3 regions of the Arthrobacter sp. PAMC25284 genome follow, and region 2 is predicted to be linked to each of the others. Evidence: riboswitches for the same ligand, from Rfam matches in the RefSeq annotation. Region 2 holds a riboswitch; each other region holds the start of a gene.
The links. A riboswitch is a leader RNA that binds a small molecule or an ion and turns the genes downstream of it on or off. The one in region 2 is predicted to bind cyclic di-AMP.

Region 1: it holds a riboswitch for cyclic di-AMP, as region 2 does, so the genes downstream of both, KY499_RS04030 (C40 family peptidase) here and KY499_RS01315 (NlpC/P60 family protein) in region 2, are expected to answer to the same signal.
Region 3: it holds a riboswitch for cyclic di-AMP, as region 2 does, so the genes downstream of both, KY499_RS08585 (NlpC/P60 family protein) here and KY499_RS01315 (NlpC/P60 family protein) in region 2, are expected to answer to the same signal.

Annotation. Positions count from the first base shown of each region.
Region 1 covers NZ_CP080382.1:853,576-861,297, reverse strand. The annotation lists gene KY499_RS04050 (cytochrome c biogenesis CcdA family protein) at 1-157, opposite strand, end outside; gene KY499_RS04045 (F510_1955 family glycosylhydrolase) at 162-1,061, opposite strand; gene KY499_RS04040 (DUF305 domain-containing protein) at 1,142-1,738, opposite strand; gene KY499_RS04035 (hypothetical protein) at 1,880-2,347, opposite strand; cyclic di-AMP (ydaO/yuaA leader) riboswitch at 2,815-3,009, shown strand; gene KY499_RS04030 (C40 family peptidase) at 3,016-3,777, shown strand; gene KY499_RS04025 (heavy metal translocating P-type ATPase) at 3,885-6,428, opposite strand; gene KY499_RS04020 (metal-sensitive transcriptional regulator) at 6,449-6,769, opposite strand; gene KY499_RS04015 (hypothetical protein) at 7,120-7,581, shown strand; gene KY499_RS18525 (hypothetical protein) at 7,605-7,722, opposite strand, start outside.
Region 2 covers NZ_CP080382.1:271,512-279,233, forward strand. The annotation lists gene KY499_RS17975 (hypothetical protein) at 1-148, shown strand, start outside; gene KY499_RS01295 (alpha/beta fold hydrolase) at 731-1,594, opposite strand; gene KY499_RS01300 (low temperature requirement protein A) at 1,981-3,192, shown strand; gene KY499_RS01305 (trans-acting enoyl reductase family protein) at 3,246-4,466, opposite strand; gene KY499_RS01310 (hypothetical protein) at 4,530-4,814, opposite strand; cyclic di-AMP (ydaO/yuaA leader) riboswitch at 5,038-5,204, shown strand; gene KY499_RS01315 (NlpC/P60 family protein) at 5,209-5,874, shown strand; gene KY499_RS01320 (serine hydrolase) at 6,221-7,420, shown strand; gene KY499_RS01325 (DUF1918 domain-containing protein) at 7,507-7,701, shown strand.
Region 3 covers NZ_CP080382.1:1,861,022-1,868,743, reverse strand. The annotation lists gene serC (phosphoserine transaminase) at 1-252, opposite strand, end outside; partial or broken gene KY499_RS08595 (metal-dependent transcriptional regulator) at 563-1,259, shown strand; cyclic di-AMP (ydaO/yuaA leader) riboswitch at 1,379-1,616, shown strand; gene KY499_RS08590 (M23 family metallopeptidase) at 1,621-2,433, shown strand; cyclic di-AMP (ydaO/yuaA leader) riboswitch at 2,583-2,742, shown strand; gene KY499_RS08585 (NlpC/P60 family protein) at 3,004-3,762, shown strand; gene KY499_RS08580 (HNH endonuclease) at 3,986-4,486, shown strand; gene KY499_RS18570 (NTP transferase domain-containing protein) at 4,566-4,910, shown strand; gene KY499_RS18565 (hypothetical protein) at 4,931-5,329, shown strand; gene KY499_RS08570 (DUF6457 domain-containing protein) at 5,332-5,619, shown strand; gene KY499_RS08565 (molybdopterin molybdotransferase MoeA) at 5,616-7,073, shown strand; gene fdhD (formate dehydrogenase accessory sulfurtransferase FdhD) at 7,246-7,722, shown strand, end outside.

The sequences.
Region 1 (7,722 bases), 580 kb from region 2:
GGTCCGTCAGCCCGGAGACAAACCCCAAATACCCGGGAACGAGCGGCAGGATGCATGGTGAGAGGAAGGACACCAGGCCCGCCGTCATCGCCAAGGGAATGGCGATCAGCAAGGCACCTGAAAGTACGGTGGAAGCGAAATAGTCGCCGATGTCCACCGGATCAGTCCGCGTCGGAGGGCCGGAACGTCGCCCCGCCGTCGGTGGACACGATCACACCGGTTGCGGTGGCGGCCCAGATCCATGGGCTGCCGTCCGCGCCTTCCATTGCGGCGATGGCCTGAACGCCGCCGCTGATCGTCCCCGTCTGTTGCCAGGACGTGCCTGCGTCGGGGGAGTAGTACACGGCCCCGTCCGGTGCGACGCCGATGGCTTCCCTGGAGCTGGCGAACGCGGCGAACTGGATCAGAGGGGCCGCCGCATTCAGCGTCCAGGTGGTCCCGCCGTCGGTGGAGCGCTGCACCCCGTCCGTGGTGGTGGCCAGAACGGTATCACTGTAGGGGTTCCCGGCCAGGACAGCCGGCATGAAGTCTGCGGCGACACTCTGCCATGTAATGCCATCAGTGCTGGTCCGGAGGGTCCCGTCGAACGCAACGATGCCGGACTTCGTGGCGGCGAGGGCGTGGAAGTCCGATTCCTTCTGCCTCGAGAGCTGCTGCCACGTCCTGCCGCCGTCGGTGGTCTTGAGCAGCCCGGCCGGGTTGGGCAGGTCCGAGCCCGGGCCCGGATGCCCCGAGGCGTAGAAGACGTCCGGTTCCATCGCTGCGGTGAAACCCATGTAGTCGTTGGTCGGTCCGATTGTCACGGCAGGGGTACCGGAGACGTCGAACAGTCCCTCGTGCGTGGCCAGGAGCACCTGGCTCGTTTCGCCGTTAACGCTCAGGCCATGGACGTGGGCGCTCGGCAGCCCGGACGCGGCGCCTGCTGCTGCGGACGATTTCGAGCCGTTTGCGGCGGACGGATCGGTGGTCGCCGGAGAGCAGGCGGACAGGGCAAAGATCACGGCGGCAGCCGCGGCGGTGCCAATCGCGGCGGGGGGCCGGTGGCGGTGGAAAAGAGGCATGGAAGGCTCCAAACAGGGGATAGGAAGATCGGTGACGCGGTGCCGGCCACGCAACGGGACCGGCGCCGTGATGCAGTTGGCTAGAGGGAGCCGAGCAACGTCTGCATTTCCTGGATTTCTGCCTGCTGGGACGTGATGATCTCCTTGCTAAGGGTCACCGCGTCGGCGTTCTGGCCATCGGCCTCCTCGGTCCTGGCCATCATCACGGCGCCCTGGTGGTGCGCGATCATCTGGGTCAGGAACAACTTGGCTGCGTCGGCGCCCTGTGCCGCCTGGAGCTTGGACATGTCGTCACTGCTCATCGTCCCGGACATGCCGCCGCTGGCCATCGGTTCGGGCTCATTCCACGTCTTCAGCCACTCGGTCATGGTGCTGATCTCCGGGGCCTGGGCGGCCTTGATTTTGGTGGCAAGGGCAGTGACCCGGGGGTCGATGTCCTGCTTCTGGAGGATGATGTCGCTCATCTCCACCGCCTGGCTGTGGTGCGGAATCATGCCCTGGACAAACATGGTGTCGGCGCCGTTGTGGTCCCCGGCAGCTATCGGGGCGGAACCGGTGGACGCGCCGGAGCCGCCCGTGTCCATACCGGGCATGCTGCCGCCGGAGCCGGCGGAGCATCCGGCCAGGGCAATCGCGGCGGCGACGGCCGCGGCGGAGAGGGTCAAAAATTTTTTCATGAAAATCGGGGGTCCTTCTAGACATCAACCGGCACATGGAGCCGTTGGCTGGTGACGCGCACGACAAAGAAGCCGGAGTTCCGGCAGGGCACGTCAGGATCAGGGCTTATGCGCCGGGCAGAACACGGCGCAGCTCAGCCTTTACGTCCGGCTGATGCAGAGGTCACCCGGAGAAGGAGCCCCGGGCAGATACGGGTAAGGACGGAAGCCGGCCGGCAACGCGGCCGGGACGGTATCGGCAAAGGGCGTGGTCCCCGGCAACGGGGCCTCCAACGGCGGATGGCCCGGGGAAGGAATGCAGGCGGCGGCCATGCCCGTCATCGCCGGGCAGAGGCCCGCGTCCGCGCACGAAAGCCCTGATAGGGACTCCGGGCGCTGTTCAGCCGGGGCGCCCTGGCGTGCACCGCCGCCCGGGGCGGGCATGATCACCGCGGAAACCTGCGCGTCCAGGGATGTGTCCACGCCAAGGCCTGCGGCGGTCGCCGGCAATACGTGGGAGCCGCTCATGAGGTGCATCCCAATAATCCCGGCAATGATCGCCAGCATTCCGGACAGCAGGGATGCACGGCGGAAGAGCGCCATGGCTCGCCCGGGCAGGGCTGCGGTCATGGTGTTCCTCCTTTCCGGCAGAGCATGATTCGTTCTAAGAATACCGGCCTGGAAAGTTTCCGGCGCCTGCCGGGGTCAACGATCCCGGGCGCAGTTCAGTTTCATCCGGCTCATCAGCTGCCCGTTCAGACCAGCGGCGACCGTGGAGAGGGACATCAGGACGGCACCGGCGCCGGGGGAGAGGACCGTCCGGCGACCACCAGCACGCGGCGACCTGCATGTCCTTGTCCGACGGAGGGAGTTCCTCGGCCGCGGCGCGGACGACCTGCCGGGCCTCGCGAGGGGTCATGGCGATGCCGCGCTTCGCCACCAGGGAAACCCCCGCACGTGGGACCTGCCGGGGCCCGCCGGCCGGGGGCTGCTGCCCCGGGGCGCCCCGCTCGGCCGCTGTCGTTACCTGAATGTGACATCCCCGCGGTTTTACCGTACGGTCGAATCCGTGCCGATTTTCTCCGGGAACGGCACTCCCGAGCCGATTGCCTAACTCTGCCGCTGCCCGGGATCCGTTCGCAAAATCGTCCGGCAGAGACGGGGAAACCACATGTTGGCCTGTTCTCAGGCCTTGGGGTGAAGCCGCACCACTGCATCTTTTGCAGGGACTGCGGCCGGGTGTCTCCCATCCGAATCCGACAGCTAACCCCGCAGGCATTGGGAGAGGCTACTTTTTCATGTCCACACGCAAAGCTCACGGCCGCCGCCGCGCGGTCACCGTACACACCAGCCCGCTCGCGACAATCTCCAGGACCGTTGCCGACAACGCCGGCGGGCTGGGCCGCCAGGCCGCCGTGATCGCCGCCGCGTCGGGACTGGTTCTGACCAGCGGAATCGCCGCCCAGGCCGCCGAGGCCCCGGCACAGCGGGATTCTGCCCCCGTCTCAAACCTTGAGGTGTCCAGCCAGGCGGCGGCGCCGCTGAGCGCTGACTCCAGCGTCCGGATTTCCTTTGAACGCCCCGCCGTCGCCACCACCGCGGCGCCGGTCATCGAAAAGCCTGCGGCAGTTGTTGCAGCACCCGTGCCGGCGGCGGCCGTCCAGGCGCCGGCGGCAAAAGCCCAGATCACCGTCAGCCCGCAGGCCGCGGCGGCGCCTGCTGCTGCTCCGGCGGCAGGCGGGGTCAATGCCGCCATGGTATCCGCCGCCTACGCGCAGCTTGGTCTCATTCAGGACTGTACCCGTCTGGTGGAAAAGGCCCTGGGAACAGCCGGCATTCCGGTTGGCGACCTGGGCCCGATGCAGTTCAAGAACTACGGGAAAGTCGTCGGTACCCCGACGCCCGGGGACATGGTCATCCAGCCCGGCCACATCGGAATCTATGTCGGCGACGGCCAGGTGCTCAGCTCCGGCATGAACGGCAAGAACCAGACCGTTGTGCATCCCCTGTCGTGGCTGACCGCTACCGGCCCCGTCACGTTCGTCCGCGCGGGCGCCTGAGAAGTATCCGCTGAAGGGCCGGTGGGGTTGCTGCCTTGGGGGCAGTAACCCACCGGCCCTTGGCGCGTTCAACGGCGCTTCCCCGTCGGGTCGCCGGCCTTGGTGCTTCAGGCCTGCCTGGCCGGAACCGGCAGCGTGGCCTTCGATTCCGCGGGGGAATCCTGAAGGGTTGTCGCGGCGAAGCGGCGCAGACGCAGGGAGTTGCTGACGACCAGGACCGAGCTGGCGGCCATCGCGGCGCCGGCGATCATCGGGTTCAGCAGGCCCAGCGCGGCGACCGGGATCCCGAGGGCGTTGTAGAAGAAAGCCCAGAACAGGTTCGTCTTGATGGTGGCCAGTGTCCTGCGGGATAGCTCGATGGCCTGGGCCACCTGGCCGAGGTCGTTTCCCATGACCGTGAGGTCGGCTGCGGCGATCGCGACGTCCGCCCCGCTGCCCATGGCAATGCCCAGGTCGGCCTGGGCCAGGGCCGCGGCGTCGTTGACGCCGTCGCCGGCCATCGCCACGGTAGCCCCGGATGCCTGAAGCTTCCGGACCGCCTGCACTTTCCCTTCCGGGAGGACCCCCGCCAGGACATCGTGGGCCGGAATGCCCACGGCGGCGGCAACGATCGCCGCGACGGCTGCGTTATCGCCGGTCAGCAGGATGGGCCTGAGCCCCAGGTCTTTGAGCCGGGCAATCGCGGCCGCGGAGCCATCCTTGACCGTATCAGTGAGGCTGATCATTCCGGCAGTCTGGCCATCGACGCCGACCCAGATCACGGTGGCGCCCGTTTCTTCCTGCGTTTTCAAGGCCGTTTGATGGCGGTCGGTCAGGATGATGGCGTTGTCCTGGAGCCACCCGGCGCGCCCGGCGACCACGCGGCGGCCATCGACGATTCCCCGGACGCCTCCACCGGGTGCGCTCTCAAAGCCGGTGACGGCCCTCAGCGGTCCTTCGCCCTTGGCCGCGCGGGCGATGGCGCGGGCAATGGGATGCTCACTCGCGGCTTCAACGGCGCCGGCCAGGGCCAAAAGCTCCTCCTTTGCGGCCCCGGAGAAGCTGTGGATACCTGCGACGGAGAGCCGTCCGGTGGTCACGGTGCCGGTTTTGTCCAGCACGATGGTGTCCACGGTCCGGGTGCCTTCCAGGACCTGCGGTCCCTTGATCAGGATGCCCAGCTGCGCGCCCCGGCCGGTTCCGGTGAGCAGGGCCGTCGGGGTGGCCAGACCGAGCGCGCAGGGGCAGGCGATGACCAGGACCGCGACGGCGGCGGTAAAGGAGGCCTGCGGGTCAGTGGTTGAAAGCATCCACACGGTGAAGGTGGCCGCAGCGATGGCCAGGACGATCGGGACGAAGACAGCACTGATCCGGTCTGCAAGCCGGGCAATCGGCGCCTTGCCGCTTTGTGCCTGGCTGACAAGTCTCCCCATCTGGGCCAGTGTTGTTTCGCTGCCGACACGGGTGGCCTTCACCAGCAGCCGGCCGTTGGTGTTGATCGTAGCCCCGGTCACCGTGTCGTCAACGCCAACCTCGACCGGCAGCGACTCCCCGGTGATGAGCGAGGTATCGACCGCGCTGTTCCCGTCGATGACGAATCCGTCGGCGGGAATTTTTTCACCCGGGCGGACGAGGAAGACGTCGCCGGGCTGCAGCCGGTCGGCCGGTATCAGGGACTCGACGCCGTCGCGGAGCACGGTGGCTTCCTTGGCCCCGAGGTTTAAGAGCGCTTTCAGCGCGTTGCCTGCGCGTTGTTTGGCGTTGGCTTCAAGGTACCTGCCCAGCAGCAGGAACGTCGTGACGACGGCGGCGACTTCGAAGTACAGGGTGTGGGCGCTCATCTCCATGCCGGTGTGCCCGGTCAGCGACGGATCGGCAAACAGCTGCCAGCTGGAGAACAGGAACGCTGCCCCCACCCCGATGGATACCAGCGTGTCCATCGTGGAGGCCAGGTGCCGGGCGTTGACGGCCGCGGCGCGGTGGAAGGGCCAGGCCGCCCAGGTGACCACGGGCAGGCTGAGCGCGAAGGCCCACCAGCCCCAGTGCGGGAACTGGGCGGCCGGGATCATGGAAATGATGACCACCGGCAGAGTGAGAACGGCGGCAAGCAGCAGCCGGGGACGCAGGATCGCCGACGCGGCGGGCCCGTCACGGGACGGCTCCGGCACCGTCTTATCCGGGCCCTCCTCCGGCCCGTCTGCGACGGGTGCGGCCTTGAGCCGGGCCGTATACCCGGTCGCCGCGATGGTCTCGAGGATCTGCTGGTCCGTGATGGCGTCCGGCGCCGTGACCTGGGCGGATTCCAGGGGCAGGTTGACGCTGGCGTGGACGCCGTCGAGTTTTCCGAGTTTCCGTTCCACCCGCCCAACGCACGAAGCGCAGGTCATTCCCTGAATATCGAGATCTATAATGCGCGTATTCGTCAGGGTTCCGGAGTCCATCCTCAGGCCCCGGCGGCCACGACGAGGTAGCCGGCCCCCTGCGACCGCTTCGCCGATTTGCTCCAGGTCGAGCTCGTTTGCCGAGATGAGGGTGGCGACAGAGACACCGTCCTTGTTCAGCTCCACAGCGACCTCCTCGACGCCGTCAAGGTTCTGGAGTTCCTCGGTCACGGAGGCGACGCAATGACTGCAGTCCATACCCGAAATATTGACGGTGGTATTGACGCTCATAATGATTTTCCCCTTCATTCCTAGCGCAGCAGACGCGCGATCGCGTCCAATGCTTCTTTGACTTTCGCGTCCCCGGCTTCTTCCGATTCGGCCGCCGCGCTGACGACGCAGTGGCCGATGTGTTCCTCGAGCAGCCCGATACTGACCGCGTGCAGGGCCTTGGTGACGGCCGCGACCTGGGTCAGGATGTCGATGCAGTACGAGTCTTCATCGACCATGCGGGCTATCCCGCGCACCTGACCCTCAATGCGCTTGAGCCGCCGACGGTACGCGTCCTTGTCCGCGGTGTATCCGCGAGGGGCAACAGGGGCGCCCCCGGCCTCATCGACAGAGAGGTTCATGACGGCTCCTTCAAGCGGTTACAGGACCAATGTATACCCCTAGGGGGTATAACTTCAAGAGTTCAGGTGGAACTGTGCTGTACTCGTTCACGCCCGCGGCGGCGGGGTGCTTCGATCAGAATGATGACTCACCGCCGGCCACGGCCTGCCGGGAGAGTTTTGCTCTTGACCCGGCACAATCTGCTCCGGACCGGAGAACGCACTCATTGTCGTAGCTCTCGATGCCAGCGGGGCGCCGCCGTGTCTGTAGAGTTTGAATGTCGGAGCACCCCGACCTGCCGGTCGCAAGTCCAGACCTCAAGTCGCTGCCCGGGGCCAGCAATTGTCAGTACAGAGGATCTCAGAACACGATGACAGACGACGACGCAACAACCGGCGGTTCCCAGGCTGCGGGAGAGATTTCTGTCGGCCGCCCACGCATGCCCCTCGGCGCCCGGCGTCTTGTCCTCATCGGAGGCCTTGGGGCACTCGCAGGCGTTCTGGCAGGACGTTACTACTTCGCCGGACTGATTCTCGCGGCGGCGGGAATCACCCTGTTGGCACTGGCACTCTCGTATCGGACCGGCACACCCTGGTTCTCCCGACTGTCGTGGCTGGTTCTAGCCGCCGGTGCACTGTGGACGGCCTCCACCGCAGGGTATTGGTGGTTGATCGACGCGGCTGCGAACGGGGCGGCGAGGCCTCCCGGCAACACGTCCCTGCTCTTCTACCTGGGGATAGGGTCACTCGTGATTATGCTCGCAACTGTGCTCGCGGCCGTGATACTTAGGGGGACCCGGGCCCTCAAACCATCCGTCCCTGATGTGACGTAGTTCCCGCGCCGAGACAATCCCCATCACTGGCCGGCCGGCACCCCGACACCAGGGACTGCGGCGCCGAACCAAAGGTCTGATGGATGGCGCCGGTGTGCTGTGCGCCCACCCGCGTTGTCGGCGAGGTCCACGCGCTCCAGA
Region 2 (7,722 bases):
GGTCCCGTCCGCGGTGTCGTCGGATCCTTCGACGGCGACGTCGGAGGTCTCACCGGCCGGAACTTCGGACTCGTCAATTGCGGGTCCGTCAGTGGCGGTGCCGGCGTCCGAAGATCCCGCTGCCGCGGCGCCGGTCAAGGGAGCCTGATCGGACGGGGATGACGGTGCTGTGGCCGCCTGCATGCCGGGAGCGGCGCTGCAGCCTGTTAAGGACAGCGCCCCCATGGTCATTACGATTGCGATTTTCTTGAACAAGGAACCCCTCCGGGCGTAGGACTGGCGTACCCGTCCTGCTACCGGGGCGAGGGCGGGTACGGAAAGTGTGATCCGGCTCCGGCCACAGAGGCCGGAGCGAACGGGTAGTGACGGCGGGGCGGGCCCCGATGACCGGGGACCCGGGACCCCGTATTTAGGGACATACCGTCACGGCCAGCCGCCAACGTTACTGGATCGTTACCTTCCCGGGCAAGGAGCCGTCCCCCGGTTTTCCCTCCTGCGCTGGGCCTGCAGGAGCTCCAGCCCGTCACTCAGGGCTACGCGCACCGCGGGGCTCGGGCGCGGAACCAGCCCTTGACCAGCGCCGACGTCAGGGTTCGTGCCGGGACGCCGGCGTGGCACCGTCGAGCTAGGCCGGTCGCCGTTGGGTCGAAGATTTTTTGGCGGCCTGCATAACGGCGGGTCACAGGTGGCGTCACCCGCCGTTATGGGAACCGGCCCGGGGGAGGCGGCGCTAGATACAGCTCGGCTGGTACGCGGCGTCTGCCGGAGTTCCTGCGGGCCGGCCGAGGGCGTTGGCCACCAGTTGCTGCACTACGCGGTCGTTGGGCGCCTGGTCGTGTTCGAAAACGTCCGCCGGGCATTTGTCTTGGATGGTGATATTGGTGATCTTCTTCGTGGAGCCGGCAAGGAACTGGCTCTGATAGGGGGTAACAACTTCGTCGTATTTCGTGGACAGCACCGTGTAGGCCGGCCCTGGCACCGTGTCGCCGATCGAGTTCAGCTCCGTGAGGAACGCGGACCCGGCCTGCTGGTCCGCGCAGGCCTGGCAACCGTCGCCGCCTGCCGAGGTTACCGGCGGCACGAAGTCCGGCGGCGGCAGGATAACGCCCTGGGTGCCGTGGTTGGACGGGGCGATGCCGACCAGCTGGTTGACCTTCTTGGCGCCGTTCAGGAAGCCCATGTAGTAGCGCGGCATCATGCCGCCCTGGCTGTGGCCGACAAGATTCACCTTCTTCGCCCCGGTCGCACCCAGTACTGCGTCGACGAACGGGGCGAGCTGCCGGGCGGACTCGGCCACCGGTCCGGAGGCATCGATGCCGTTGGTCTTGCCGTAATTCAGGGCGTACACGCAATAGCCCGCGTTCTTCAGATAGGGCGACATGGTGGCCCAGTTCTTGGCCATGCTCTCAAAGGTTCCGGGCACGAGCACCACCGGGTATGGGTGCTCTGCCGAAGGCTGGCAGCTCCAGTCGTTCGCCCCGGGAGGGGAGATGTCTGTGGTGTCGGCCTGGGCCGCCGGCGCTGCGAGGATCGAGGCGCAAAGAAGGCCAATAACGGCGAGCGCGGCGGGTTTGACTTTCGAAATGTGGGACATGGACTACCTTTACCGGTCGGACCCCTCGACGGTGAGGGGTTGGCGTGGCGGAGGGTCTTCTACCGGATCTGCCCCCGCTGTGATCCGGCTCACCTCCATTTCCCAATGCTAGGAAAGGGCATCCGCTGACGGGTCATGTCTGCACACTTGTGCAACGCCTTTGCGGCGATAAATCTACTGACCGGTAACTTATGTTGGAGTTTTTGCACGCATTCGCCAATTCCGGCTCCGCTTGAGGCGGCATCCCTGAGGCGGCGCGTGGCAAACTGTACGCAACGCACTGTACTCAGCGCACAGTACCCAGCACGGCCGGGCGGATCCGAGGGGGACGCGCAGGCGGAGATGTCTGCTCAGGCCTCCTCGGCCGGCCTACCCAGGAGGGCACCATGCAGGAACCTGACCACGAGGCGCACGACGGCACCGCGGGAAACAAGAGCGCTGCCGGCCTGACCAGGCACCCGGAGAACACTGAGGTCCGGCCCTTGGAACTCCTCTTCGATCTGGTCTATGTCTTCGCGCTGAACCAGCTCTCGCATCATTTGCTTGAGCACCGGGACTGGGTGGGAGCGGCGCAGACGGCCATCCTGTTCCTTGCGGTCTTCAGTGTCTGGTCCTTCACGACCTGGATCGCCTCCCTGACGGACACCGAGAGGAACCCGGTTCGCTGGCTCCTGCTGGCCGTGATGACCCTCGCGCTGTTTATGAACGGGGCGCTGGGGGATGCCTTCGGCGAAGGCGGCTGGCTCTTCGTTGGCGTGTATCTCACCATTCAGGTCGGGAGGAACCTCTGGGCGCTCCGGCTCGGGCTGGAGCGGATCATGCACGATCACCACGGGCGGACGCTGATCTGGACGCTTGGCACGGCCGTGCTGTGGATCGGCGGCGCTATCGCGGAGGGCGAACTCAGGCTCGCGCTGTGGGGTGTTGCGACCTTGATCGACCTGCTCGGATTCGTCGCCGCGCATCCGCTTCCGGGGCGGAAGACGGACACCCGGGACTTTCCCTTTGTCGGGGAGCATCTCATCGAGCGATGCAGGCTCTTCCTCCTCATCGCGCTGGGCGACACGATCCTCGTTTCCGGCTCCAGCCTGGTCGGGGCCAAGCTGGACGTGCCCGCAGTCGTCGCCACCGGCGTGGCGATCATCGGCACCATTGCGCTGTGGTGGAGCTACTTCCGCCGCTCCGAGGGGGTCACGATGGAGACGCTGAAGAAGAGCTCAGACCCGGCCCGGCTTAGCCGTATGGCCATCTACGCGCTGATGGGCATGGTGGCGGGCCTGATCCTGGCGGCCGTTGGCGACGAGATCGCGATTGCCCACCCGCTGGAGCAGACCGATGTATTTACCAACCTGATGATCTTCGGCGGCCCCGCCACATTTGTCCTCGCCCAGGGCTGGTACCTGTGGCGGGTTGACGGGGATCTGCCGGCGTCCCGGCCCGTGGCGTTCCTCACGCTGGCCATCCTCACCGTGGCGACCCTGCCGCTGCCGAAACTCGGCGCGGCGGCCCTCAGCGTGCTGGTACTCGTCGCCATGGCGATCGCCGACAGCATCAAGGCCCACCGCGAAGGCGACCGGGACGAAGTTGCCAACCACTAAGGTTCAACAAGAAATCTGACAGCGACGATACCTTCACACTGTCCGTCCCATCATCAAGCGACAATCGTGAATTCGAGCCCGGCGCTGGCCTGCAGGCGCCGCAGCAGCGCCGTCCCCATCGCTGCTCCCGGGGTCCAGACCCCGCCCGCAGTTTCCTTGCGGTCCACGTCCTGCAGCAGGCACAGTGCGCTCTCGCTGATCATCTTCGACGTTGATCCGTAGCCGGGGTCTGCATCACCCCTGACCCGGGCCCGCAGCTCGGTGCCGTCGGTCGTCTCGCCAATGAACAGCAGTTCGTAGCTCCCGCTTTCGCGCTCCCGCGCATCCGGCCCCATGCCCGGCCTGGGCAGCACGAAGCGCTGCAGCAGTTTGCGTGACGGGGCAAAGCCGAGCAGCCGCTCCTGCAGCCGGTTCGTCAGCGCCATCCGGCGGGCGCGTGCCTTGCCGCTTTCGCCGCCGCCGGTCAGCATGCGTTCGTCGTAGACGAAGTCCCGGCCCCAGGGGTGGCCGCGAAGCGCATTGGTGCGGTGCACGTTTTTGGTGTTAATCGGCGCCATCAGAAAGGGCGCCGTCCAGCCGCCGGCCGCGTCGTCATACTCGGCCCCAGCGCTGTCAGGCTGCGCCGGGCCGCGAAAACCCGGCGTCAGCGCGAACGGGTCTGCCATGGTGCGCGCCGCGGCGGGATCGCGCCGCAGCTGCTCGACAGTGGCCAGCGCGCTGGCGATCGTGCCGCCTGAGAGCCCACCCTGAATCGCGCACACGCGGCCACGCACGCGCACCAGCGGCTCGCCGAAACGGTGCATCGCCTGGTTTTGCAGAAACATAACGCCGAGGTCAAAGGGAATCGAATCGAAGCCGCAGGAGAATACGATCCGCGCGCCGCTCGCCGACGCCGGAGCCTGCAATCGCGGGATCATGGCCGCCATCCACACCGGCTCGCCGCAGAGATCGACGTAGTCGGTGCCGGCAGCAGCGCAGGCGGCCACCAGTGCCTCGCCGTGGCGCTGATAGGGGCCGACAGTGCTGAGCACGGCGCGCGTGCGTGCCGCCAGCCCGGTCATGGTGTCCGGGTCCGCCGCATTGGCGCTCAGCAGCGGCAGCCCCGGATCTGCGCCGATCGCGTCACGTACCGCCGCCAACCGCACCGGATCGCGGCCGGCCAGGGCCCAACGAAGCGTGTTGCCGGTGCCATAGGTGCGCTGAAGGTATTCGGCCACGAGACGGCCGGTAAAGCCCGTGGCACCGAAAACGATGAGGTCGAGGGGCTGGTTCATAGGCCGGGGCTCTGTTCCGGTGGGAGTCGTGGGAGTCGTGGGAGTCGTGCCGTTGGGCCGGGACTAACCAGGCCCGTCCGATGCTCCTGTGGGCACCTTGCCCCGGCGTCGTTCCACCACCGCGTAGGCCCTGCCGTCCAGATACTCCCAGTCGGTGACCACCATAAATCCCATCGCGTCCGCCCGGTCGTTGAGGACATGGGCATCAAAGCCGCCGTCGCGGGGCTCGGCATCCCAGGTTCCCACATGAACTTCCCGGTCCTCCAGGATCAGCATCTCGGTATTGACGTTGAAGTCCTCCCGAGGCTGGGCACTCAACTGGCAGATGGCGACGCAGGGACTGGGCATTTGGGGCCTCCGGTACCGGGACGGGCTGATGGCACCATCCTATGCCAGGGACCCGGCAGTCCCAGGGCGTTTGCCTACGATACAAATCGAGTTGATAACGACCGCCACGCCGTTCGTTACCCTAATGTGACAATAGGCCTCCGGGTCGGTATTGTAGTTATCAGCCCGTTATCTTCTTTTCGGGCGCTCCCCAGCCGATTGCCTAACTCTGCCGCGGCCGCGGGGACATCCAGAACCAACGTCCGGCAGAGACGGGGAAACCACTTCCGACCCGCCACCTGGCCGGTCTTGGGGTGAAGCCGCACAGTGCCCGCATGACGGGCCCAGACGCGGCCGGGTGCCTCCCATCCGAATCCGACAGCTCACCTCGCAGGCATTGGGAGAGGTTACAGCTATGTCTTCAATCAATACTTTCGCGCGCCAAGCCGCCGTTCTCGCCGCTGCATCGGGCATGATCCTGGCCAGCGGAATTGCAGCCAACGCCGCCGGCGCCCCCGCCGAGCAGGCCGCCGCCCCGGCCTCGACCCTTAATCTTGCGACCCAGGTCGCAGCACCCGTTAGTGCTGATTCAACGGTCCAGATCAGCTTCGAACGCCCCGCCGTCGCCTCCACGGCGGCACCCGTCGTTGAACAGCCCAAGCCTGTGGCAGCAGCTCCGGCCGCCCCCGTTCGGGCGGCCGCTCCGAAGGCGGCAGTAGCAATTCAGGCAGCCCCGGCCGCTGCTCCGGCTGCAGCCCCGGCAGGCGGCCGCAACGCGACGATGCTCGCCGCTGCTTATGGCCAGCTGGGAATGACCCAGGACTGCACTGTCCTGGTGGAAAGGGCTCTTGGTGCAGCCGGAAAGCCGGTCGGCGATCTCGGTCCCCGCCAGTTCCTGAACCACGGCACCGTCGTCGGCGATCCCCAGCCCGGTGACATGGTCGTCCAGTCCGGCCACGTGGGGATTTACGCCGGGAACGGCCAGGTCATCAGCAGTGGCATGAACGGTGCCAACCAGACTGTTGTGCACCCGCTGTCCTGGCTCACCGCCACCGGCGGCGTGACGTTCGTCCGCGCCTAAGCAGCGCAGCAGCACGGAGCCGTTGCCAAAAGTCCGGACCTCGAGTGGCCGGAGGCTGGTCCGGACCGACGCGTCCCTGAGCAGGGGACTTCCCGCTCCCGGCAGCACCGGATGGATGTAAAGCCAGCACTCACCGATCAGGCCCATCCGCCGGAACGCGCCCCAAGATGCCCCTCCAGAACACGGCGCCGGGGGAAATTCTGCCCGAGAATCCTTGGGCCCGGGCCAATAGGCGGGGCGGACTACAGGATTTCCAAGGGTTGGGCTCTTGCAGGCGTTTCTCTTCGGATGCAGAATGCAGGGACCCTAGTGGCCCCCCGCGGCCAGATACTTGGGGGGAGAGATCATGCCTGCAAAGCACTCCATCCGGCAACCTGCGGTTCAGCCCAACGATCTGCCCGGGCGCCATGCCCGCGGCAGTCACATGGAGGGCGCCCGGCACCTGTCCGCCGGCGTTCAACCCGCTGCCCAGCGCACATCAATTCGTCCGGCCGCACTGCGGCCGCGGATGCTGCTCGCCGTCCTCACCGCGCTGACCCTGCTCACCGCCAGCACCGTGTACGCAACGGTCCAGGCCGGACCGGCGCCGGCGGGCAGGTCCAGTGCGGCGCCAGAGTCCGGCTCCGGCGCAATGTCCGCCGCCGGCACCGACGCGCGCCCGCCAGCCTTCGTTCTGCCGCGCACGGCAACTGCCCCCGCCCCGGCCGTTTTTCCGCAGGTCACACCCGGCGTGGTGGTCCCTTCCGGTCCTGCGGGTCCGGGACCTATGAACACGGCCACGACGGCGCCCGCTGAGGATCCCAGCCCCCGGGACGGCGACGTTATACCCGCACGCGCGGTGACGCCGATAGGCCCCCAGCTGGAGGAACGGATCAATGCCATCATCGCGGCCAACACTTCCTATGACCTGGGAATTGCCCTGATCGATGTCTCGGACGACGCCATCGACGATGCTGTTCATGAGTACGGGGTTCCGTCCGGGTTCGTGGCTGCCAGCACGGGCAAGATCCTCGCCGCGGCCGCCTTGTACCACCGGGTTGAATCCGGTCAGGGGGCGCTGACGGACCGGCTGGGTTCTTCCACCGCAGGCGTACAGATCCGCCAAATGGTCCAGCAGAGCAACAACGACTCGTGGGCCTTGATCCTCGGCGTCCTCGGAAAGCAGGGCCTGCGTGACTACGCCGCCGGCCTCGGCATCGACTATGACCGCAGCGTGAACGCCCTGACGCCGGCGGACATGGCCCGGATCCTCGCCCTGCTGCATCGGGGGGATCTCCTGAACCCGCAGAACACCGCGCAACTGCTGTCCTACATGCAGAACACCAACTACGAAACGTTGATCCCCGCCGCGGTCCCGCCCGGCGTCGCGGTCTTCCACAAATACGGTCTGCTCTCCGCGAACCTGCATGACGCGGCCATCCTGGCCCAGGAGGGCAGGGCCTTCGTCCTGGTGGTTTACACCCGTGGCCGGGGCCTGTCCGATATGGACGCCCGGGCCGCTGTCATCAGGGAAGTAGCCGCGGTGGTATCCGATGCACTGTTCTGAGGCCGGAGCGAAAACCGTATGCGATGCAGTCGGGCGATTCCGCTTCCTGGCGGACCTACGTACGCTGGGGAGGGGAGGTGAATACCATGAAAGCAGCTCCAGGAGACCGCATCATCATCCGCGGCACCACAGTCGAGTCAGCGGACAGGCACGGACAGATCCTTGAAGTCCGGGGTGAGGACGGCACACCGCCGTACTACGTCCGGTTCGACGACGGCCACGAGACCATCCTGTTTCCCGGCGGCGACTTCGTCGTCGAAGGCAGCGGGACGGTGACCTGAACGGCCGGGCCCGCAACTGAC
Region 3 (7,722 bases), 1.6 Mb from region 2:
GAACGCCGTGGAACCGCCGACGCCGAGGACGACTTCGTAACCGTCCGGGGCGCGGAAGAACTCGCTGAGACCTGTCCGGACAGAACCAACCAAGTTCTTGACGGGGGCCTGGCGGTGCGAAGTGCCCAAGAGCGTCGAGGATGCCGCGGCCAGGGCATCCATCTGTTCCGGACGGACCTTGGACGGTCCGGCGCCGAACCGTCCATCCTTCGGCAGGAGGTTCGCGGGAATCGTGATGCTGGTATCGCTCACAGTGGCTCCAATTTTCGGCTGATGCATAGCGTGGCTTGGGACGTGGCTCGGCAGGCGTAGCTGCAACGAAGGCTCCCTATATTCTGCCTGACCGCCGCAGCCAGCACGGAAAGGGTTCGTCACAGTCCGGTCATTGAGGCCAACAGGTGCCAGGAGTGCGGCGGACGGGGCAACCACGGGAACATGATTATCCGGACTAATTCAAAATAGACTAGGATGTGCTGCGGATGTACGGCGGATTCCGCCGGGAGCGGCCTGCCCGCGATACGGTGGGTAGGATGCAAAGACGGCGCTCGAGGAGCTGAGCAGGATGACGGATCTGATCGATACGACGGAGATGTATCTTCGGACCATTTTGGAACTCGAAGAAGAAAACATCGTGGCTCTCCGCGCCCGCATCGCCGAGCGGCTGCGTCATTCGGGCCCGACTGTATCCCAGACCATCGGCCGGATGGAGCGGGACGGGTTGGTTGTTGTTTCACGCGACCGTCACCTTGAACTGACCGAAACCGGCCGCAAACGCGCCATCAGCGTTATGCGCAAGCACCGCCTCGCCGAACGGCTGCTCGCGGATGTGATCGGACTCGACTGGGCCCTATGTCCATGAGGAAGCCTGCCGCTGGGAGCACGTGATGAGCGAGCGCGTTGAGCGCCGGATCTTCGAGATGCTCAGCCACCCGACCGTTTCGCCTTACGGAAATCCGATCCCTGGGCTGGTAGAGCTCGGCGGGCTGCCGCAGCAGGACGGCGCCGACGGCGTCGTGAACCTGCTGGACGCCATGGCCGGTTACCAGTCGGACTCCCGGGTGACCATCAGCCGCCTTGCCGAACCGATTCAAGTGGAACCCGAGCTGCTGCTCCAGCTTGATGAGGGGGGGATTCGTCCCGGCGCCCTTGTTTCGCTGGAACGCGTCGGGGAGTACATTTCCGTCCGGGTTCCCGGCATCACCGGAGCGTTGGAGCTTCCGCCCGAGGTGGCTGCCCATGTCTTCGTGGCCATCGGCTAATCCTGTCCGCTTGCCGAACCTTCCGGCCCCGCTACTGAGTTTGTGGCCGATATCACGGATTTATTACCAAACCGCTTAATCGCCTATAGTTGGTGGCTACTACCGATACCAAAGCGTTACCTGATCCGAAGCCGAACCCTGCCAGCGGATCAGTCGCAGAATCTCCCTCTGGCAGGGGCGGGGGACCCACTTATTGGCTGCTTTTTGCGGCCTTGGGGTGAAGTCCGCCAGCAGCAAGCTCCCCGAACCGCGGAATCCACGGATTCCCGGTCGCCGGAAGCGTGCCACGGCGGACCGGGTCTTTGATCTCTGACCCGAATCCGACAGCTAACTCCGCAGGCCATCCAGAGAGGAACCCTTCTTGACCATCCAGACCGCCAGGGGCCGCCGCCGTGCGACTGGCCCCGCCCCGGCTCCGCGTCAGGCTGTCGCCGTTTCGGACATCCGCCCGCGTGATGCCCATCGTGATGAGCGCCGGGGCCGGCGCAGTCCGTTCCGGCAGGTAACAGAGTTTGCCGCCGCCAGTGGGGTTGGGCAGAAGGCCGGCATCGCCCTGGCCGCTACCGGCCTGATTCTTACGGTGACCGTGCCGGTGACCAGTCCCGTGGTGGCCAGCCCCGGGGCCGCCGTTACCGCTTCGGAATCCCAGGCCGTTACGGCTGAGGCCGCCGCAAAGATCGATTTCAGCCGCACCGCCGTCACCACTAAGGGCGACCCGGACTCGAAGCTGAAGCAGCTGTTGAGTGCCCAGTCTGTCGGCAGCATCACGGCCGCGGCATCGGCCGGTAGCCTTGGCGCGCCCCTGGATCTCCTGACGGCCACGTCCCCGTTTGGCTTCCGCGTCAGCCCGATCACGGGCGGCCCGGGGGAATTCCATCGCGGGCAGGACTACACGATCCAGTGCGGAGCAGCCGTTCGCGCTGCGGCCAGCGGCACGGTAACCTTCGCGGCCTGGCACCCCTTCGGGGGCGGGAACCGGGTTGTGGTAGATCACGGCAACGGCCTCGAGACGACGTACAACCACCTGTCGTCCTCCTCGGTCCAGGTCGGCCAGAAAGTTTCCCGAGGCGAGCTGATCGCCTTGACCGGGACCACCGGCGCCTCCACCGGGTGCCACCTCCACTTTGAGGTCATGGTCAACGGCGATGTTGTGGATCCGCTCGGCTGGCTCTAGGCCAAGCTGATCGGTCGCTCTCGCATTCATCTGACACGCCGTGATCTGAATGTGACATTGAATCCGCACTCCTGTAAAGTCGGGCATGCGCCAAGTTCTCCGAAGTTGGCGCTCTTGAGTGGATTGCCTAGCTCTGCCACCGCTCAAGGTCCGTTCGCATGACATCGTCTGGCAGGGGCGGGGGAACCAATTTTGGCTTTCGAAAGAAGGCCTTGGGGTTAAGTCGCAAAAGCTTCCCAGGAAGCTGCGCGGCCGGGTGACTCCCATCCGAATCCGACAGCTCACCTCGCAGGCATTGGGAGAGGCTACTTTCGTGTCTACACGCCACAAAACTGCGCGCTATCGCGCTGGCGCGGCTCTTCGGAGCCCGCTGAAACCAAGTTCCGCTGTTGCCCTTACCGGCGCCCGGAACAGTTTCCTCAATGCAGTTTCCGCTTTTGGCGCGTCTTCGCAGTACACCCTTCGCTAACTAACCCATTCGGGGCGATCCGGCGTACCCCCAAGATGCCGGAGCGTCCTCAGCCTGCGCCCAAATGCGCGCGGCCCAAGGATCACGAAAGAGAGAACTGAATGACTACTCGTGCAACCGCACGTCACCGCGCCGAGGTCACCAAGACCAACTCGCTCGCCGTCATTGCCAAAGCTGTCGGCGACAACGCCGGCGGCATGGGCCGCCAGGCCGCAGTCATCGCTGCAGCATCCGGCATGGTCCTGACCAGCGGTATCGCAGCCAACGCTGCTGAGACCAACGTTCAGCGTGAATCCACGTCTGCTTCGACACTCGAAGTCCAGTCCTCTGTTGCCCCGGCAACGATCTCGGCTGCTTCAACCATTGCGATTTCCTATGAAAAGCCGGCCGTGTCCACGACGGCGGCCCCCGTTGTGGCCAAGCCTGTTGTCAAGGTGCAGAACTCCAACACCGGCGGCGCGCAGACTGCCACCGCAGGATCTGCCACTGCAGGATCCGCCTCCGCCAGCGTGCCTGCAGGTATCGGCAGCGGCAACGGCGCAAGCATTGCCGCTGCTGCCTACGCACAGATTGGCGTGTCGCAGGACTGCACGGCCCTCGCGTCCAACGCACTTGCGGCAGCCGGCATCAACTACCGCGGCTGGCCGGCAGGCTACCTGTCCCTGGGCCGCACCGTCAGCGCTGCTGAGGCCAAGCCGGGCGACCTCGCCTACTACGCCAATGGCGGTATGGGCCTCGCTCACATCGCTGTCTACGTCGGCAACGGCATGGCTGTCCACGGCGGCTGGAACGGCGGAACCACCGCGCTGTTCAGCGTCAACGTCGGCTCCGGCCCGGTCTTCATCCGCGTCGGCGGCTAGGCTGCAAGTACCGGTTTCTCAAAGAACCCCTGCCCTTCCCGGGCAGGGGTTCTTTGGTTTTCCCGCGCGGCAGCCACGCCGGATATGGATTGAACGTCCGCAGAAGAATTCGGTGATCGGGCACTTGAGTGTTTACTCTTATGGTGTCGATCCATAGCCCGACCATGCAGAGGGCAGCCGGCCCTCGTGCCGCTGGCGGGTGCGGCCGTGAAGAGGTATGCGGATGCGCACTCTCGTTCTGAATGCAGGATATGAACCGCTCGCGGTAGTGACCTTCCGCCGGGCTCTTGTCCTCGTGCTCACCGGAAAAGCCAGCGTCGTGGCCGAAGGTGAGGATCCCGTCGTCGGGCCCCAGGATGTCCTCGGGCGCCCGACTGTTATCCTCCTGCACCGCTACATCAGGCCCCGATACAACACCATCACGGCCGTCAGCCGGCGTGGCGTCCTCCGCCGGGACGGCCACCACTGCGCCTACTGCGGCAAGGCGGCGCACACCATCGACCACGTCCAGCCCAAGTCCCGCGGCGGAGCCTCATCCTGGGAAAATCTGGTGGCCGCGTGCCTGCGCTGCAACAACGTCAAGGGTGACCACACGCCGGCGGAAATGGGCTGGAAACTCGGTTTTGTCCCCGCACCGCCGAGGGGTGCAATCTGGCAGATTAAAGAGCTCGAAAAACCCGCGCCGGACTGGGACCCGTTCCTGTTGCCCGAATCCGCGGCCTGATCTTTTCCCGCTCCGGAGCCGGGATTGCCGGCCGCCGCGGCGTCGCCTCTCCCGGCCGGCACCGCGCTAGGCTGATCGGGTGGAGTTCGATGCAGTGATTCTGGCCGGGGGCAGGTCCGCCCGGCTTTCCGGGGTGCCCAAAGCCGGTCTTCTCGTGGACGGCAGCACCCTGCTGGCTCTCGCACTGCGCGCAGCCCGCGGCGCCCGGAGGGTCGTCGTCGTTGGCCCGGACCCCGGCACCCTGCCCGACTCCGTCCTGAACTGCCGGGAAGAGCCTCCCTTCGCAGGGGCCCCGCTGCAGCCATCGCTGCCGGGCTTGCCAAACTGGCGGAAAATGCCGCCGACCCTGCGCGGGACGATGAGTCCGCGGCCGGCGGTCCTGCCGCCGACCCTGACGACGCCGGACGGGGGCCCGCACCCCTGACCCTCGTCCTCGCCTGTGACATGCCGCGCGCGGCCGCCGCCGTCGGGGTCCTCCTCGCCGCGGCGGCGGGGGAGGGCGTGGCCGGTTCCGCGGCGCCGGCCGGCGGGAGCCGGGCCGAAGCCGGGAGCGTTATGGCGGTCTCCGCCGATGGCCGCCGGCAGCCGCTCGTGGCCCTTTATGACACGGCTGCGCTACAACGATCCGTCGCCGATGCCGCCCGGCGGGGCGCTCTGGAAAACGCTTCCGTCTTCGCACTTCTTGCTAGTCTTGAAGTGCGGGAAGTCCGTGTCCCGGCCGGTTCCACCGACGATGTGGATACGTGGGACGACGCGTCCGCCCTCGGCGTTTCCACCCGGGGTCCGGCCGCGCCCGAAACAACCGGTCAGGCGTCCGCTCCTGACCACGATTTTGGAGGCTAACGGTGAAGAGCCAGGATGAAACGCTGGAAGACTGGTGCCGTGCGCTGCTCCAGGCGCTGGAGCTGGAGGGCGTTGAGATCGATGTAACCGAGATCCTCTCCCTCGCCGGGGTCGCCGCGCACTCCGTGGTGCGCCCCGCCGCGCCGCTGACCACCTTTATTGCCGGGTACGCGGCCGGGCTTGCCGCCGGCTCGGGCCAGGCTACCGAGGATGAATCCATGCGCGCGGCGATGGGTGTGGCTCGCCGGCTCGCGAAGGACTACGCGGCCACTGAAACCTCCGACGCATGACGGCAGCGCCGGCGCGCGGCAGCGGCACCGATGCCGCGGACGACGACGCCTCCGGCCCGGTGACTGCGGTCGAAGCCGACGCCGGTCCGGACGCCCACCACCATCTGGACCATACCTGGCAGGAGGCCCGGCAGCTAGCCTTTGACTGCGCCTCTCCCATCCCGGCCACGCCGGCGTCTCTCCGGCGGGCCCTCGGCCGGACCCTGGCGGCGGACGTCACGGCTCTTCAGGACATCCCGCATTATGCCTCCTCCGCCATGGACGGCTGGGCCGTTAATGGTGGCGGGCCCTGGATCCTGGCCGAAGCCCATCAACGGCTCGCCCCGCACCAAGCCAGCCCAATCGCCACCGGCGGGCTGATCCCGGCCGGGGCGAAAGCCGTGCTCCGGAGCGAGAGCGGAACGATCGCCGCAGACGAGGACGGGCTGCCGATCCTCAGGACCGGCGGCAGCGCCAAGCCCGGCGAACCGCGCAACGGTGACCACATCCGCAAAGCCGCACAGGAAGCCACAGCCGGAGAGCCGCTGATCTCCGCCGGTACCGTGCTCAACCCCGCTCATCTGGCCCTCGCCGCCCTCGCCGGCCACGACACCGTCCCGGTGCTGGGCAAGGCTGTGGTGCGCCTGGTGCTCACCGGCTCCGAAGTGGTGGCCTCGGGCCTGCCGGGACCGGGCGAGGTTCGCGACACCTTCGGACCCCAGTTGGCCGCCGTCGTGCGCCTGCTCGGCGGGATCTGCACAGAAGAAGTAAAGATCGGTGACAGCTATGCCGAATGGCTCGCCGCACTCGAAGACACGGAACCGGGCGGAGCCGGCGGCCACCCGGCGGGCCCGGACGGCGGCTCCGCGGAAGACGTCGACAACCTGCCCGCCGACGTCGTCATCACCACGGGTGGGACAGGGGTGTCCGGAACCGACCACCTGCGGCGTGCCGTCGCCGAGCTCGGCGGGCGGTTGCTGATCGACGGCATTGCCATGCGCCCGGGCCACCCTGCCGTCCTCGCGGAACTGCCGGACGGCCGATTCATCGTTGGCCTGCCCGGGAACCCCCTGGCGGCCATGATGGCACTGTCCACGATCGGGGCGCCGCTTCTGGCGGCCCTGGGACACTCCGCACGGCCGCCCGTCGTTGAGGTGCCGTGTGGAGCGACGCTCGAAGCCGAACCCGGGCGAACCCGGCTGATGCCCTTCCGGCTGCTGTACGGGATGGCATCGCCCGCCCGGCACACAGGCCCGGGCATGATGCGTGGACTGGCCGCGGCCGACGGCGTCCTGGTGGTCCCGCCGCACGGCGTGCAACTGGGGTCGCTGGTCCCCGCTATCGCCCTGCCCTGGGGCGCACCAATCCCGGATGCCGGCGCAGCCGCGGCCAAGGCCCAGGCAACCCCGAAGAAGCCGGCCCGAAAACCGCCGGCGGACAGCGGGCCGGTGGACTGGAGCGCGCTCCTCGACTGAGACTTCCACGGCTGCCCCGTGGACGGCATCCCGGCACGTCCCCTCCCGTGGCGCCGTGCGTCCAGCCCGTGCTGGTTTCGCGGCGTGCTCGTTGCCATGATGGAATCAGAGCGGGAGCCGCACGAGGCTATTGAGACTTCGGTGCGGAGACGAAAAAGTTAAGGAGTACCGTATGGGTCGCGTGACGCAGCGCCGCAAGGTGCATAAAATTGTGCTCGACGGATCACCCCAGGCCCTGGAGTTTCCGGTCCGGCACCGGGAAGACGTGCTGGCCGTTGAGGAGCCACTGGAAATCCGGATCGACGGGCTGTCCTTCTCTGTGACGATGCGGACCCCCGGCAGCGACTTCGACCTGGTGGCCGGTTTCCTGGTTTCCGAGGGTGTTATCTGGGACGCCGCACAACTCGTCTCCCTGCGCTTCTGCTCCGGCGAGGACGAAGACGGAGTGCAGACCTTTAACGTGGTGGAAGCCCAGCTCCGGCCCGACGTTGTCCGTCCCGCCACCGGGCGGAATGTCTTCACCTCCAGTTCCTGTGGAATCTGCGGCACGGACTCCATCGACGCCGTGCACAAGTCCTCGCACTACAGCCCCGCCGCCGACCCGCTCACGGTCCCGGTGCAGACGCTGGCGTCCCTGCCGGACCGGCTG